3 regions of the Sphingomonas sp. CFBP 13733 genome follow, and region 1 is predicted to be linked to each of the others. Evidence: riboswitches for the same ligand, from Rfam matches in the RefSeq annotation. Region 1 holds a riboswitch; each other region holds the start of a gene.
What was found. A riboswitch is a leader RNA that binds a small molecule or an ion and turns the genes downstream of it on or off. The one in region 1 is predicted to bind cobalamin.
Positions count from the first base shown of each region.

Region 2: another riboswitch for cobalamin. It lies ahead of IFT71_RS03125 (DUF1636 domain-containing protein); the one in region 1 lies ahead of IFT71_RS15035 (HoxN/HupN/NixA family nickel/cobalt transporter).
Region 3: another riboswitch for cobalamin. It lies ahead of IFT71_RS03150 (TonB-dependent receptor plug domain-containing protein); the one in region 1 lies ahead of IFT71_RS15035 (HoxN/HupN/NixA family nickel/cobalt transporter).

Region 1 is NZ_JACYUP010000004.1:537,931-543,075, reverse strand. Features, by position in the region: gene cobN (cobaltochelatase subunit CobN) at 1-1,058, opposite strand, end outside; gene cobW (cobalamin biosynthesis protein CobW) at 1,064-2,113, opposite strand; cobalamin riboswitch at 2,251-2,467, opposite strand; gene IFT71_RS15035 (HoxN/HupN/NixA family nickel/cobalt transporter) at 2,628-3,665, opposite strand; cobalamin riboswitch at 3,845-4,057, opposite strand; gene IFT71_RS15030 (molybdopterin molybdotransferase MoeA) at 4,295-5,145, shown strand, end outside.
Region 2 is NZ_JACYUP010000001.1:731,359-736,503, reverse strand. Features, by position in the region: gene IFT71_RS03140 (ABC transporter substrate-binding protein) at 1-7, opposite strand, end outside; gene IFT71_RS03135 (FecCD family ABC transporter permease) at 75-1,070, shown strand; gene IFT71_RS03130 (ABC transporter ATP-binding protein) at 1,064-1,849, shown strand; cobalamin riboswitch at 1,871-2,057, shown strand; gene IFT71_RS03125 (DUF1636 domain-containing protein) at 2,155-2,571, shown strand; gene cobT (nicotinate-nucleotide--dimethylbenzimidazole phosphoribosyltransferase) at 2,568-3,581, shown strand; gene IFT71_RS03115 (histidine phosphatase family protein) at 3,578-4,156, shown strand; gene cobS (adenosylcobinamide-GDP ribazoletransferase) at 4,153-4,869, shown strand; gene IFT71_RS03105 (cobyric acid synthase) at 4,837-5,145, opposite strand, start outside.
Region 3 is NZ_JACYUP010000001.1:737,119-742,263, forward strand. Features, by position in the region: gene IFT71_RS03140 (ABC transporter substrate-binding protein) at 1-227, shown strand, start outside; gene cobO (cob(I)yrinic acid a,c-diamide adenosyltransferase) at 224-823, opposite strand; gene IFT71_RS03150 (TonB-dependent receptor plug domain-containing protein) at 823-2,781, opposite strand; cobalamin riboswitch at 2,964-3,196, opposite strand; gene IFT71_RS03155 (HpcH/HpaI aldolase/citrate lyase family protein) at 3,255-4,079, opposite strand; gene IFT71_RS03160 (MaoC family dehydratase) at 4,076-4,528, opposite strand; gene IFT71_RS03165 (acetyl/propionyl/methylcrotonyl-CoA carboxylase subunit alpha) at 4,528-5,145, opposite strand, start outside.

The DNA of each region.
Region 1 (5,145 bases):
CGCCGAGCATAGCCGAGAGCGTCGTCGCGGACGCCGTCCTCCTTGAAGCTCGCGACGCCCGCGAACAGCCGTCCGTCGACCTCGGGCAGGACGACGTGCATCGCCAGGTCAGCGGGGGACAACCCGCGCGTCGACCCCCCCCAGGCGGCGCGGTCCGACGTCGCCAGCGCGACCTGGAACACCGGCACCCCCGCCCCGTCGAGCGGCGAGCTGTCGTCCGCGCCGCGGCCGGAAAAGGCGGTCGCGTTGACGATCGCCGCCGGGGCGAGCGCGACGACCCAACGCGCCAGCCACCCCGCCGCGCCCGGCGCCTTCAGCGACGGCGCGAACAGCCCGACGACGTCGAACCCCGCCCCACTCAGCCCGGCATGCAGCGCCTCGATCGGGTCCAGATCCGCGGCGGTCAGGTAGGAGCGGTAGAAAATCAGCAGGATTCGCGGCCGCGTCGCGGTCATCGCGAACGCCGCGAGGCACGTCACACCATCCCGCGGCTGCCACCCGCCGACCTCGGGGACCGTCTTCACCCCCGCGACCGGCCCGGCATAGAGCCCCGCCGCCAGCGCCATCTGCGCCAGCGCGGCTTGCGCCGCGACCGCGCCGCCATCGTCGCACAAGGCGGCGAGCCGGCGCAGCGTCGACACCGGCACCGTCGACGCCGCATCGAGCCGCGCGTCGATCCGCCCGTCCGCAGGCAGCACCGCCAGCGCGATCCCCCGCGCCCGCGCCAGTGCCTCGACCTGCTGCAACCCATAAGACCAGTAGGACCGCCCGCCGATCAGCCGGATCACGATCCCCTTCGCGCCCGTGCCTGCGCCACCGTCCAGCGTCCGCTCGACATAGGTATCGACCGACAGCGGATGCGCGAGCGCGGACAGATTGGCGAGCCGAAGCGACGGCAGCGGGTTCCCGTTCGCCGCCGCACGCCGCCACCCGGCCGCGAACGCGCCGAGATCCCCGTCCGAAAAGGACAGGACGACGAGGTCCGCCGGGCTCTGCGCGAGGTCCTGCGGGACCGCGTTTTCCTCCAGCCCGTGGCTTTCGCGGAAGACGACGTGCATCGTCGTCAGCCCTGAAGCGCGACCCGGATCCTTGCAGGGTCGATCCGGTCATGCTCGGCGATCACCACCAGGCGCGTCTGCCGCGCCTCGTCGGCGCGCCATGGCCGGTCATATTGCGTCCGCACCCGCGCCCCGACCGCCTGCACCAGCAGCCGCATCGGCTTGCCCGTCACCGCGGCATAGCCCTTCACGCGCAGGATGTCGGCGTCGCGCGCCAGCGTCTCGATCCGCGCGGCGAGCGCCGCCGGGTCCGCGATCTCGCCGAGGTCGACGATCATGCTGTCGAAATCGTCATGCTCGTGATCGTCCGCGCCATCATGATGCGACGGCCGCGCCGCGATATCGTCCTCCGCCGCCGCGTTCAGCCCCAGCACGACGCGCGGATCGATCACCCCGTCGGTCAGCGCGATCACTGGCAACGCACGCGCGGACTCCGCCGCGATCACCGCGCGCGCCGCGGTGACCCCCGCCTCGCCCGCCAGATCCGCCTTGGTCAGCAGCACCAGGTCGGCACAGGCAAGCTGGTCCTCGAACACCTCGGCGAGCGGCGTCTCGTGATCGACGCTCGGATCGGCGCGACGCTGCGCCTCGATCGCGGCGAGGTCGGGCGCGAACCGTCCCGCGGCGACCGCTTCCGCATCGGCCAGCGCGATCACCCCGTCGACCGTGATCCGCGACCGGATCGCGGGCCAGTCAAACGCCTTGAGCAAAGGCTTGGGCAGGGCGAGCCCCGACGTCTCGATCAGGATATGGTCGGGCCGCGGGTCGAGCGCGAGCAACGTCTCGACGGTCGGGATGAAATCGTCCGCGACGGTGCAGCAGATACAGCCATTGGCGAGCTCGACGACATTCTCGGCCGGGCAATCGGGGATTGCGCACCCCTTCAAGATATCGCCGTCGATGCCGAGCGTGCCGAATTCGTTGACGATCACCGCGAGCCGCCGGCCCCCGGCGTTGCGGATTAGGTGGCTGATCAGCGTGGTCTTGCCCGCGCCGAGAAACCCGGTGACGATGGTAACGGGAATCTTGGCCAGGGTCGGCTGGGGGTCGGTCATGCGATACTCTCCGGGCGTCGGAACGACAGCCACGGACGGACGCACGCCCGCAGCCACACGCGCGCACGACCTGACGGCCGCACGCGTTCGTCGCTCAGACGGAGTACCGTGCCGCGACCATCCCCTGGATCAAGGCAAGAGCGACCATGACGCTGGCAGGTCTCCTGGCTCGCGGGTCGAAGCTCGATGCACGCCTTCCCAGGTCTCGTGACCCAGTGGCTGCCCCCGCATCGGGGGCCTGTGCGTCTCGCTCACCGCTTACAGTTGCAGGGACAGCCGCGGCATTGGGAGGCAAAGCTCCCGCACCGCATTCCCATTCAAGCCCCGAAGGGCACCGGCGCGATCTGTTGAGGTTCGGTAGAACCAAACCTCGGGGTTGGGTTTAGAGGAGTTTGGCGACTGTGCCAATGCACCTGACCTCCGTCATCCTGACGAAAGTCAGGACCCAGAGCTACGCGTAATGCGCTGCCTGGCCCTGGGTCCCGGGTCGAGCCCGGGATGACGACGCTGCTCGTTACCCCCGCACCACCTCGATCTCGTCGAACCGCTTCCACCGGTAGATCGCGAAACTCAGCACCCAGCACGCCACGAACAGCGCGATGATCGCAAAGCCCAGCCCGTTGAAATTCTCACCCAGCGCCGAAGCGACGTCCCACACGCCCCCGCTCAGGCCCAGCTTCGATGCCAGCAGCGCGAGCGTCTCGATTCCGCCGATCGCGATCGCGACGATCGCCGAGATCAGCGTGATCGTGATGTTGTAATAGAGCTTGCGGATCGGCTTCACGAACGCCCATTCATACGCGCCGAGCATCACCACCCCGTCGGCACTGTCGACCAGCGCCATGCCCGTCGCGAACAGCACCGGCAGCACCAGCACCGTGCCGATCGACAGCCCGTCCGCTGCCTGGCTCGCCGACAGGCCGAGAATCGCGACTTCGGTCGCGGTGTCGAACCCCAGCCCGAACAGGAAGCCGAGCGGCGCCATGTGCCAGCTGCGCGTGACCAGCCGGAACATCGGCCGGAACAGCCGCGCGAGCAGCCCGCGATTGCCGAGCAGCAGGTCGAGATCCTCCTCGACATAACGCCCGCCGCCGCGGACATGGCCGAAGGTCCGCCACACCGATCGCAGGATGATCAGGTTCATCGCCGCGATCGTGAACAGGAACAGCGCGGAGACCAGCGTCGCGATCACCCCGCCCGCCTGCTTGAACGCCTCGAACTGCGCCAGCGCGCTCGCGGTCAGCGCGATTCCGACCGCGGCGATCAGGACGATCGCCGAATGACCGACCGCGAACCAGAAGCCGACCCCGATCGGCCGTTGCCCGTCCTGCATCAGCTTGCGCGTCACATTGTCGATCGCCGCGATATGATCCGCGTCGACCGCATGCCGCAGCCCCAGCCCCCAGGCGAGCATCGCGGTGCCCAGCATCAGCGGCTGCGCCTGGAACAGCGCGAACGCCCATCCCCAGGCGGCGATATTGGCCGCCACCAGCATCGCGAACATCCAGCCGATCCGGTGTCGCGTCGAACGACCGGCGGTCCGCCCGGTCATGATCTTGGTCATTGGCACATCCCCGGCGTCCGACGAGGACGGGGGCCTGCCGCGAACGACCGGGACGCGCGCCGACCGGACGCCCTGAGCGGCCGGCATGCGTCGCCGATGCGGCCCCCGCCGCATGGTCGTCGCTCAGACGGCGTTCACCGTGCCTCGGCCACCCCCTGGACCGGGACAAGAGCGACCAGACGCCGGCAGGTCTCCTGGCTCACGGGTCAAGGCTCGACGCACACCTTCCCAGGCCATCGGCCCAGTGGCTGCCCCCGTCGCAGGGGGCGCGTGCGTGTCGCTCGCCGCTTACAGTTGCAGGGACAGCTGCGGTCTTGGGGCAAACCCCGCACCGCATTCCCATTCAAGCCCCGAGGGGCACCGACGCGATCTGTGCGGATCCGGCTTGCGTCGGACCTGCGCCACAGGGCTAGCGCGTTTTGCCTGCGCTGACGACAGGATTTGCGCGCGACGCAACGCAGGGCATGTCGTCCCATCTCACCGCAACGTCTGCCTTACCTCGTACGTTGATCGCATAACCGACCGGTGTCCTGCCGGTCGCGGCGTTGCCCGCTTTCCGCCCCGCGGCATTCGTGCGAGCAGCGCAGACCTTCATCGCCCCGCTGAACGGAGCCCGCATGCGCCCTCTCGTCCCCGTCGCCGAAGCCCAGTCCCGCCTCTTCGCCATGGCATCGCGCGTGCCGGCCGAAACCGTGCCGCTGCGCTCCGCGATGGGTCGCTGGGCGGCGGAGGACATTCTCGCCCGCCGCACCCAGCCTGCGACCGACCTTTCGGCGATGGACGGCTATGCGATCCGCTACGCCGATCTGCCCGGCCCCTGGACCGTCATCGGCGAGAGCGCGGCCGGCCGCCCCTTCGCCGGCACGCTCGCCCCGGGCGAGGCGACGCGCATCTTCACCGGCGCGGCGATGCCGCCCGGCGCTGATACCGTCCTTGTTCAGGAAGAGGCCGCGCGCGACGGCGACCGGCTGATGCTCGACGGCGAAGGCCCCGCCTTTGAAGGCCGCAACACACGCCGCAAGGGGCTCGACTTCGCGATCGGCACGCGGCTGATCGCGGCCGGCGATCGGCTGACGCCCGCGCGCATCGCGGTCGCTGCGACCGGCGGGCACGGCGCGCTGTCGGTCGGCCGCCGGCTGCGCGTCGCGGTCGCCGCGACGGGCGACGAACTCGTCCCGCCCGGCTCGACGAACGATCCCGTCCCGCTGCCGGAATCGAACGGCATCATGCTCGCCGCGATGCTTGCCGATCTGCCCGTCGACATCGTCGATCTGGGGATATTGCCTGATAGGCTCGACACGCTGCGTGACGCCTTTGCCGGGGTCGATGCCGATCTACTGGTGACCACGGGGGGCGCGTCGGTCGGCGATCACGACCTCGTCCGCCCCGCGATCGAGGCGGCTGGCGGGGCAATCGACTTCTGGCGGATCGCGCTGCGCCCGGGCAAGCCGATGATGGCGGGCGCGCT
Region 2 (5,145 bases), on a different contig from region 1:
CGCGCATGCGCAAAGCCCTGCCGCAGCGGCCGCTTATGCGCTAGGCGGAAACGGATGCGGTGGGATCTGGCACTATGGAACGCGTGACGCGTGCGCGATTGGTCGGTGGCCTCACGCTGCTTGCGCTGCTGGCCGGCGCTGCGTCGGTCGCGGTGGGAAGTGCGGCGATCCCGCTGGCGCATGTCGTGCGGGCGCTCAGCGGGCAGGGCGATCCGATCGAACGCGCGATCCTGTTCGAACTTCGTCTGCCGCGCGCGATCCTCGGGCTGGCGGTCGGCGCGATGCTGGGGCTTTCGGGTGCTGCGCTGCAGGGATTCCTGCGCAATCCGCTGGCCGAGCCATCGGTTCTGGGCGCGTCGAACGGCGCATCGCTGGGCGCGGTGATCGCGCTGTATTTCGGGCTGGCGGAGCTTCATCCGGCGATGCTGCCGATCGTGGCGATCGCCGGGGCGTTCGCGGCGCTGGGGTTGCTGTTCGTGCTGGCGGCCGGGTCGCAAAGCGCCTTGTCGCTGATCCTCGCGGGGATTGCGGTCGGTACCCTGGCGGTCGCGGGGGTCAGTCTGGCGCTGAACCTGTCCCCCAACCCATTTGCAGCGATGGAGATCATGACCTGGTTGCTCGGGTCGCTCGAAGACCGGTCGTTCAGCCATGTCGCGCTGGCGCTGCCCTGTATCGCGCTCGGCATGGTGCTGGTCGCCTGGGACGGCCATGCGCTCGACGCGCTGACGCTCGGCGAGGATGGCGCACGCGCGCTAGGCGTCGATCTGCGTCGGACGCTCATGCGGTTGCTGGTCGGGGTGGCGATCGGGGTCGGCGGGGCGGTCGCGGTATCGGGCGCGATCGGGTTCATCGGCCTGATCGTCCCGCATCTCGTCCGGCCGATGACCGATCGTTCGCCGTCGGCGATCCTGCTTCCCTCCGCACTGGGCGGGGCCGCATTGCTCACCTTTGCCGACGTGCTGGTCCGGGTGATCCCGACGTCGAACGAACTCAAGCTCGGGGTCGTCACCGCGTTTCTCGGCGTGCCGGTGTTCCTCGTCCACCTGATGCGCGAGCGGCGGCTATGGTAGCCCTCACCGCGGACCGCCTCAGCGTCCGCCGTGCAGGGCGGGTCGTGGTCGACGATGTCAGTTTCTCGGCAGAGGGCGGCGCGCTCATCGGGATCGTCGGCCCCAATGGGGCGGGCAAATCGACGCTGGTCCAGGCGCTTCTCGGGCTGGTTCCCGCTACGGGAGATATCCTGCTCGACGGGGTTCCGCTGGCGGAGCGCTCGCGACGTGAGATTGCGCGGACGGTCGCGTATCTGCCGCAGGGTCAAAGTCTTCATTGGCCGCTGAGCGTCGAACGTCTCGTCGCGCTGGGCCGCTTGCCCCATCTCGCACCGTTGTCGCGCATTTCTCAGCAGGATCGTGATGCGATTGCCCGTGCGATGGCAGCGGCGGACGTGACCATGCTTGCGGCGCGTGTCGCGACCGAGATTTCGGGGGGCGAGCGGGCCCGCGTCCTGCTGGCAAGGGCGCTCGCGGTGGAGGCGCCGGCGCTGATCGTCGACGAGCCACTCGCGTCGCTCGATCCCGCGCATCAGATCGCAGTCATGGAGATCCTGCGGGCGCAGGCCGCGCGGGGTGTCCTGGTGATCGCCGTCCTGCATGATCTGGGGCTCGCCGCACGCTATTGCGATCGCATCCTCGTGCTAGACGCGGGCCGGCTCGTCGCCCACGGCGCGCCGTCGGCAGTGCTGACGCCGGCGCGGCTGCGTGAAACCTATGGTGTTCGGGCGTGGTTCGGATCGATCGAGGGCGTACCGGTCGTGGTACCGCTGACGCGTGACAGCGCGCAGGGCGATTGACCCGGGCCGCTCGCCCGGCCTATCCCTCTGACCGCGACAGGTTCCCCGGCGACGGGGATGAAAAGGGAACGGGAGAACCCCGGCTGCCCCTGCAACTGTAAGCGGCGAGCCATCGTGCCATCATGCCATTGGGATCCCGGTCCCGAGAAGGCGGCGCGAAGGGCTGTGACCCGTGAGCCAGGAGACCTGCCCGTCGCAGTCGTCTTTCGTCCGGCCAGGGTGCGCCGAGCGGACGGGGGTAAACCCGCGCGACGACATAACCAGCCTGCGGCCTGTGCCGCGGGCGCGTATGTCATGGGGTTTCAATGCCAAATCTACTGGTTCCCGCCGAAGACGGTGCGGCCGTCGTCGCCTGCAGCACCTGCCGCGCGTCCACCGATGCGAAGGACGATGCCGAGGGCATGCGCGGCGGTGCGAGACTCGTCGCGGCGTTGCAGGCGGTCCAGGCGAGTGATCCGCGCTATGCCGGGATTGCGGTCCAGGCGATGCCGTGCCTGTTCGCCTGTCAGGATTTCTGCACTATCCATGTCCGCGGCCCGGCAAAAATCGGCTATGTTCTGGGGCGCTTTACCCCGGATGAGGAGGCGGCGCGCGCGATCCTCGATTATGCCGTGCTGCATGCGGAGAGTGCGGAGGGGCAGGTGCCGTTCCGCCAGTGGCCGGCCGGGATCAAGGGGCATTTCATCACCCGGACGCCCCCCGCCGGCTATGTCGCGCAGTGACGCTTTTCCCGACGGTCGCGGCGTTCGAGGCGGCGCTGGAGGCCCTTCCTGCGGCAGACGAAGCCGCGCGAGGGGCCGCATCGCTGCGGCAAGCACAGTTGACCAAGCCGCCCGGATCACTCGGCCGACTTGAAGACCTCGCAGTCTTCATGGCGGGCTGGCAGGGGCGCGAGCGGCCGCGGTTCGAGCGCGCGAGGGTGGCAATTTTCGCGGGAAATCACGGCGTTGCGGTGCACGGGGTCAGCGCTTTCCCGGTTTCCGTGACCGCACAGATGGTCGAGAATTTCCGCCATGGGGGCGCGGCCATCAATGCGCTGGCGGATGCCGTCGGGCTCGAGCTGATCATCGCCGACATCGATCTGGAAACCCCTACGGCGGATTTCACGACGGCATCGGCGATGGACGAAACCGCGTGTCTCGTCGCACTCAACATTGGCGCCGACGTCGTCGTGCCGGGGCTCGACATGCTTGTCGTGGGGGAGATGGGAATCGGGAATTCTACGTCGGCCGCAGCACTGTGTCTGCGCAGTTACGGCGGAACCGCCGCGGACTGGGTTGGGCCGGGGACGGGGGTTGATGTGGCGGGAATCGCGCGGAAAATTGCGGTGGTCGAGGCGGGGATTGCGCGGCATGATGATTGCCCGCGTACGCCGTTCGAGACGTTGCGGCGCGTGGGGGGGCGTGAAATCGTCGCGATCGCTGGCGCGGTGGTGGCGGCGCGGCTGGCGGGGGTGCCGGTGGTGCTGGACGGATTCATCTCGTCGGCGGCGATCGCGCCGATTGCGGCGGCGTATCCCGGCATCACAGAGCATTGCATTGCCGGGCATTGTTCGGCCGAGCCGGGGCATGAGCGATTGCTTCAAGCGCTGAAACTCGAGCCTTTACTGAGACTTGGGATGCGGCTGGGGGAGGGAAGCGGGGCGGCGGTTGCGGTGGGAGTGATTCGGTCGGCGTTGGCGGCGCATGACGGGATGGCGACGTTTGCCGAGGCGGGGGTGTCGGTGGCGTGAGTGGGCCGTTTCTGCTCCACCTGCTGCGCCATGGCGCGCCTAAACTGACCGGGCGGATGCTGGGGCGGACCGATAGTCCGGTCACGGCGGAGGGGCTGGTGGCCTGTTTCGCGCGGGTAAAACCGCTGAGTTTCAAGCAGATCGTCTGTTCTGATCTCAGGCGATCGCAGGCTATCGCGGATGCGATCGGGCGGGAGCGGGGGCTGGCTCCGACGACTGATGCGCGGTGGCGGGAGCTGGATTTCGGGGATTGGGACGGGCTGGCTACGGCGGAGATCGAAGCTGCGGCGTTGCAGCGGTTTTGGGACGATCCGGACGGTGCACCGCCACCGGGTGGGGAACGGTGGAGCGATCTGGTCGCGAGAATTACCGATGCGATCGAAGACCTTACACCTGAAACCTCATTGATCGTGACACATGGCGGGGCGATCCGGGCGGCGCTGAAATCACTGTGCGGGTTCGGGTCGCGCGAGCTCTGGGCGTTCGATTTGCCCTATGCGGCGTTGATTACATTGCGGATCTGGCCGGACCGGACGGCGCAGATCGTGGCGCTGCAGACGGATCCGGTTTCGTGAAGCGGCTGATCGTCGCCTTCGGCTTCCTGACGCGCGTGCCGGTGCCGCAAGTTGCTGCGGACGCTGAGGATTTTGCTGCGGCGATCCGGTGGTATCCGGTCGTCGGGGCGTGCATCGGGGTGGTCGTCGCGGCGGCGGGGTGGGTCGGCGCGCAGGTCGATCCGTGGACCGGTGCGCTCGCCGCGCTGGTAATTTGGGTAGCGATTACAGGGGCTTTGCACCTGGATGGGCTGGCAGATCTGGCAGACGGGCTGGGTGCCGCGCATGGCAATCGCGACCGGCTGATCGCGGTGATGGCGGATCCGCATATCGGCAGCTTCGGCGTTGTGATGATCGCGCTGCAACTTATTGCAAAACTTGTCTTATTGCATGCCGTTTCGAGTCAGGGATGGGCGGTCGTGATCGTCGTCCCGATGCTCGCGCGGATCGGGCCGTTGTGCTGGGCGCGGTGGGTGCCGCTGCTGCGGGAGGGCGGGCTGGGAGGGATGGTGGCAGGGAAGATCAGGGTGCACGATCTGGTCTTTTGGGGGTGCGTAACAGGGTGTTTAGGGGTGCCTGTGCATGCCGTTGCAGGGGCCCCTGCACTGATCGCGCTATTCGGCTGGTGGCTCATCCGGCGGGTCGGGGGCGTATCGGGGGATTGCCACGGCGCGGGGATCGAATTCGTCGAGACCGGGATGCTAGTCGCGCTTGCCATTGCCGGCCGCGTCTGACCCCGCGAGCTTCGACACTGCGATCAGCGCGTCGATATCGAGATGGCGTTCGAGCGTTTCGGCAATCGCATCGAGCGCGGCGTCGATCGACGCCGCATGATCGGGCCCGACCGCATCGACTCCGAGCCGGCTGAGCCAGGCGCGACGCTGATCCGCGAGGCCGAGCAGGCCGTGGACATAGCTGCCGGAGACGAGCCCGTCGGGACTGACCGCGCCGTCGCGGCGGCCATCGTCGCGGGTCGTGAGCGCGCGCGCGGTGTCGGGGCCGGTGGTTTT
Region 3 (5,145 bases), on a different contig from region 1:
AAATGGCGCTGGCACGCCCCGACTATCTCATCGTCGAGAGCGCCACCGACCGCGTGACCGATCAGGGCACCGAAATGCTGCATCATCCGATTCTCGACGGGATCCCTCGTCTGCGCATCCCCGAGGCGTGGACCGTCTGCGGAGGTCCTGCCTATGTGCTGGCCGCGCAAAGCCTCGCGGCGCAGTTGCGCACGCCCCGTCCGGCTGGTCCTCGCCGCGGCCGTTAGAACTCGACGCCGGCCTGGGCCTTGACCCCGCCCCGGAACGGATGCTTGACCTGCCCCATCTCGGTGACGAGATCCGCCGCGGCGATCAACGCATCGGGCGCGTTGCGCCCCGTCGCCACGACATGCGTCATCGCCGGTCGCGCCGCGAACCCCGCAAGTACCTCGTCGAGTGGCAGATAGTCATAGCGCAGGACGATGTTGATCTCATCGGCGATGACCATCGCATAGCTCGGGTCGAGGATCATCCGGCGGACCTCGTCCCACCCTTCGCGCGCCACGGCGATATCGCGGGCCCGATCCTGCGTATCCCAGGTAAAGCCCTCGCCCATCGGCTTGAACTCGACCAGATCGGGAAAGGCGTCAAAGATGACCTTCTCACCGGTCGTCATCGCACCCTTGACGAACTGTACGATCCCAACCTTTCGCCCGTGCCCCATCATCCGCACCGCCATGCCGAGCGCCGCGGTGGTCTTACCCTTGCCCGGCCCGGTGTGGACCATGAGCAGGCCCTTTTCGATCGTCTTGGCCGCGACGATCTTGTCCTGGACGACCTTCTTCTTGGCCATCCGCGCCGTGTGCTCCGCCTCGCTCCGCATCAGAATGCTGCCTTCACGCCGGCATAGGCACCGCGACCCTGACCGACATAGCTGAACACCTCCTCGTACCGCTCGTCGAACAGGTTTTCGACCCGACCGAAGACCGATAGCCGGGGCGTCAGCTTGTACGCCGTGTTCAGGTTGACGAGGACATATTCCTGGAGCGAAACGCGGACAGGGACATAGCTCGGATCGGTATAGGCGTCGTCCTGCTGCCTGCCGTTATACCTGACGGTGAGCGTTGCCGAGGCGCGCTGGTCGCGGCTGAACGCGGTCATGTTGACGCTGCCGATATGGTTGGGGCGCCGGATCTCCACGCCCCCGTCCTCGCGCGCCTTCAGATAGGTATAGGCGAGGTCGAAGCGCAACTGCGCAATCGGCTGCGCTGTGGCAAACACCTCGACGCCGTGCTGCGTCGATCGCGTATCGCGGTTGCCGGGCGTTGCGACGAAGTCGGGGGCGGGATAGGTGGTAAAGATCTCGTTCGTCAGCCGACTGTCGAAATAGGTCGCGCCGATCGTCGCACGATCCCCCCCGAAAGCCTGTTCGACCCCGGCTTCCCACCCCTTTGACTTTTCCGGCTTGAGGTTGGGGTTGCCGATATAACGACCGTCCGAATAGCCGAAGAGATCGAAGTAGCCGGGGTTCTTCACGCCCGTCCCGTAGGCGCCGCGCACCCGCGTTCCGGTCGCAAAGCGATAGCTCGCCTGCGCGCGGTAGGTGGTGGTGTCGTCGAACCGGTTATTCTCGTCGCGCCGCACCGATCCGCCGATCGCTAGCGCGTCGTCGATCACGACGTCATACTGTCCGACGATCCCGACATTGTCGGTGTGCCGCCGCCCTGTGAAGACGAACTCCGAAGGGACCGGACTAAGCGTCTGAAATTCCTCACGCTCGACATCGACTGCGGCGGTCAGCCGATGCCGGATGCGATCGGTGCCGAACCGGAAGGCGCTTTCGAACGATCCCTTGTACCGGCGTCCCTTGTTGCCGAAGCTCAAGGCATCGTCGACCAGCGCCCGGCGTGTCGTATCGGCAAACTGGCCGCTGAGCGCATTCGTCCAGCGGCCATCCGCCAGCGCGAGTTCGGCGCGAACCAGCCCGTAATATGCCTCGACCGTGCTGCGCGCGCCTGGCGTATCGACGATCGTGCCGAACTGCGGGCCGCTCAATGCCGTGTCGTTGCTGTCGGCATCGGTATAGCTATAGCGCCCGACGCCCGTGACCTTCAGCGTGTCGGTCGGCGACCAGCTGAGCTTGCCCGTCGCGCCGACGCTCTTCGCGCCGATGTCGCGCGATCCGCCCCGCGCGGTCGGCGTGCCGTCGGTGAGGTAGGTCGAGCTCGATAGCGCGTAATCGAGATTGCCCGCCACGCCCGCGACCCGGGCGCCGCCCGAAAACGTGCCGAACGATCCCCCCTCGGCCCGCAGCGATACGCCCGGGGCCTCCGCGCCGCTGAGCGTGAGATACTGGATGACGCCGCCGATCGCGTCGGACCCGTACAGCGCCGATTGCTGGCCGCGCAGCACCTCGACCCGTGCCGCCTCGTCGGCAATCAGCGTGCCGAAGTCATATTCGCCCTGATAGGGATCGGACACTTCGATCCCGTCGATCAGCACGAGCACGTGATTGCCCTCCGATCCGCGGATCCGGACCTGCGTCGTCCCCCCGACCGCGCCGGTCCGGCTGACCGCCAGTCCGGGGACGTCGCGCAGCACGTCGGACACGATCCGGGTCTGCCGCTGGTCGAGCGTGGCGGCGTCGAGCACCGTCACCGACGCTCCGAGCTGATCGGCGGGAACCGCGTCCCCCGATCGCGATGCGGTGATCACCAGCTCGGCGGCGCCCGCTGCCGCCTCGCCCGTCGCCGCAGTAACCGGATCGGGCTCGGCCGCGGTCGGCGATGCAAAGGCCGTGGCGGTCGCGAGCGCCGCAAGCGAAACGAAAACTCTGGTCATGAAACGATACCCCCGGCGTCACGAGCGACCGGCCGGGGCCTGCCGTCCGATGCCACGGACAGCCGGCGCAACGCTTGGGGTGTACGCCGAACCGCACCCGCCACGCGCGCCGATGCGGCCCCCGCCGCATGGTTCGTCGCTCAGACGGAGTACCGTGCCGCGGTCATCCCCTGGACCATGGCAAGAGCGACCGAGCGCCGGCAGGTCTCCTGGCTCGCGGGTCGACGCCCGGTACGCGACCTTCCCGAGCCCTGCGCTTACGCTCAGGCCTAGTGGTCGCCCCCCCATGATGAAGGGACATGCGCACCGCACTCACCGCTTACAGTTGCAGGGACAGCCGCGGCATGAGGAGGACCGCCTCCCGCACCGCATTCCCTTTGAAGCCCCGAGGGGCACCGACGCGATCTGCGACCCCGGCCTTCACCGGTTTCGCAGGGCGACGGTAGCGCAGAAAATTCCTGCCGCCAATGGGCCTAGAGTCGCGCGAGGATCGCCCGCGCCTGACGTAAGTGCGGCGCATCGATCATCCGCCCATCGAGCTGCAGCGCGCCCGCCTCGGGAGCCGCTGCAAACGCAGCGACGACGGCGTGCGCATGTGCAACGGTCGCCGCATCCGGCGTGAACGCGGCGTTGATCGTGGCGACTTGCGACGGATGAATCGCCATCATGCCGGTAAAGCCGTCACGGCTGCCGCGCGCGGCATAGGCTGCCAGCCCGTCAATGTCCGCGATTGCAGGATAGACCGTCTCGATCGCCGCGACGTCCGCCGCATGCGCGCCGAACAGCAGCAGCGATCGGACGAGCTTATAGGGTTCGGTATAGGACCCGTCGTCCTCACGACTGGTCGCCGCGCCGATCGCCGCGGGCAGGTCCTCTGCGCCCCAGGTCAGGCCACATAACCGGTCGTTGACCCGCGCATATTCGCCCAGTGTGAAGATCGCGGCGGGCACTTCGGTCGCGATTGGCAGGATCGGCGGACAGTCATCGCCATAAGCCTCGACCAGCGCGAGGACGGTCGCGGGTCCCGTCGCCTTGGGCAGCATGATCGCATCGGCGTCCCTCGCGGCAGCGAGATCGTCGTCCAGCCACCCGGAGTCGACGGGATTGATCCGCACCATCCGCACGACGTCGGTGTGGTCCTGCAACGTGGCCCGGACCGCCTCGCGGGCAACGGCCTTGCGGGACAGCGCGACCGAGTCCTCCAGATCGAGGATGATGGCATCCGCCCCGCTCGCCGCGGCCTTCGCAAAACGCTCGGGCCGGTCTGCGGGCACGAACAGCAGCGAGCGCAACCTCATGCCGGCGTCCGCAGCAGCAGTGCCGAGCGGAGGCACTGACAGACGATCTCGTCACGCTGGTTGATCAGCTGGTGCATGAATGTGACGATCCCGGCGTTCGGGCGTGACCGGCTGGGCTTAAGCTCGGCGACCTCGGTCTCGGCGCGCATCGTGTCGCCGATGAAGACGGGTTTCGGATGCACGAGCTTGTCGTAACCGAGATTGGCGACGAGCGTCCCGAGCGTCGTGTCGCTGACCGACAGGCCGACCATCAGCGCGAAGGTGAAGGTGCCGTTGACGAGGATCTGGCCGAATTCACTCGCCTTCGCCGCCTCCGCATCGAGGTGCAGCGGCTGCGGATTGTGCGTCATCGTCGAAAACAGGAGGTTGTCCGTCTCCGTGACGGTGCGGCGGATCTCATGGACGATCCGGTCGCCGACTGCCCATCGGTCGAAATAGCGGCCGGCCATCAGTCATCCTTCTCGATACGCGCGAGCACCATGCCATCGCTCACCTGCCCGCCTTCGATCGCGGTCAGTTCGGCAACCGTCCCGTCGAACGGCGCGACGAGCGAATGCTCCATCTTCATCGCCTCCAGCGTCACGAGCTTCTGCCCCTTTGCGACACGGTCCCCGGCCGCCACGTCGACCGCGATGATCCGTCCCGGCATCGGTGACAAGATAGCGCCGTCCGCTGCCGCCCCCATCGCCGCGCCAGACGCACGCCAAGGCCGCAACTGCCAGGTCTGCCCGGCATCGGAAACGAGGGTGGCATCGACCGGTGCATCGACGCCGCGACCGTCGAGATCGATCGTCACCGCGTCGTCGTCGAGCAGGAACCGCGCGGCCTTCAAAGGGGCCGCGTTGAGACGAAAACCCGCCATCGGCTCGGCGCGTACGAGCGTGCGCGCGGCGTCGATCAGTGCTTCCTCGCTGGGCTGCGCCGGGGGCATCAGCGCCGCCCCCTCGCGCGCAATCAGCCCGGTATCTAGCGTTGCGGCGACGAAATCCTGGTGATCGAGTGCCTGGACGAGAAACCCCGCATTCGACCGGACCGGCCAGACGACCGCCTTGTCCAGCGCCTTCGC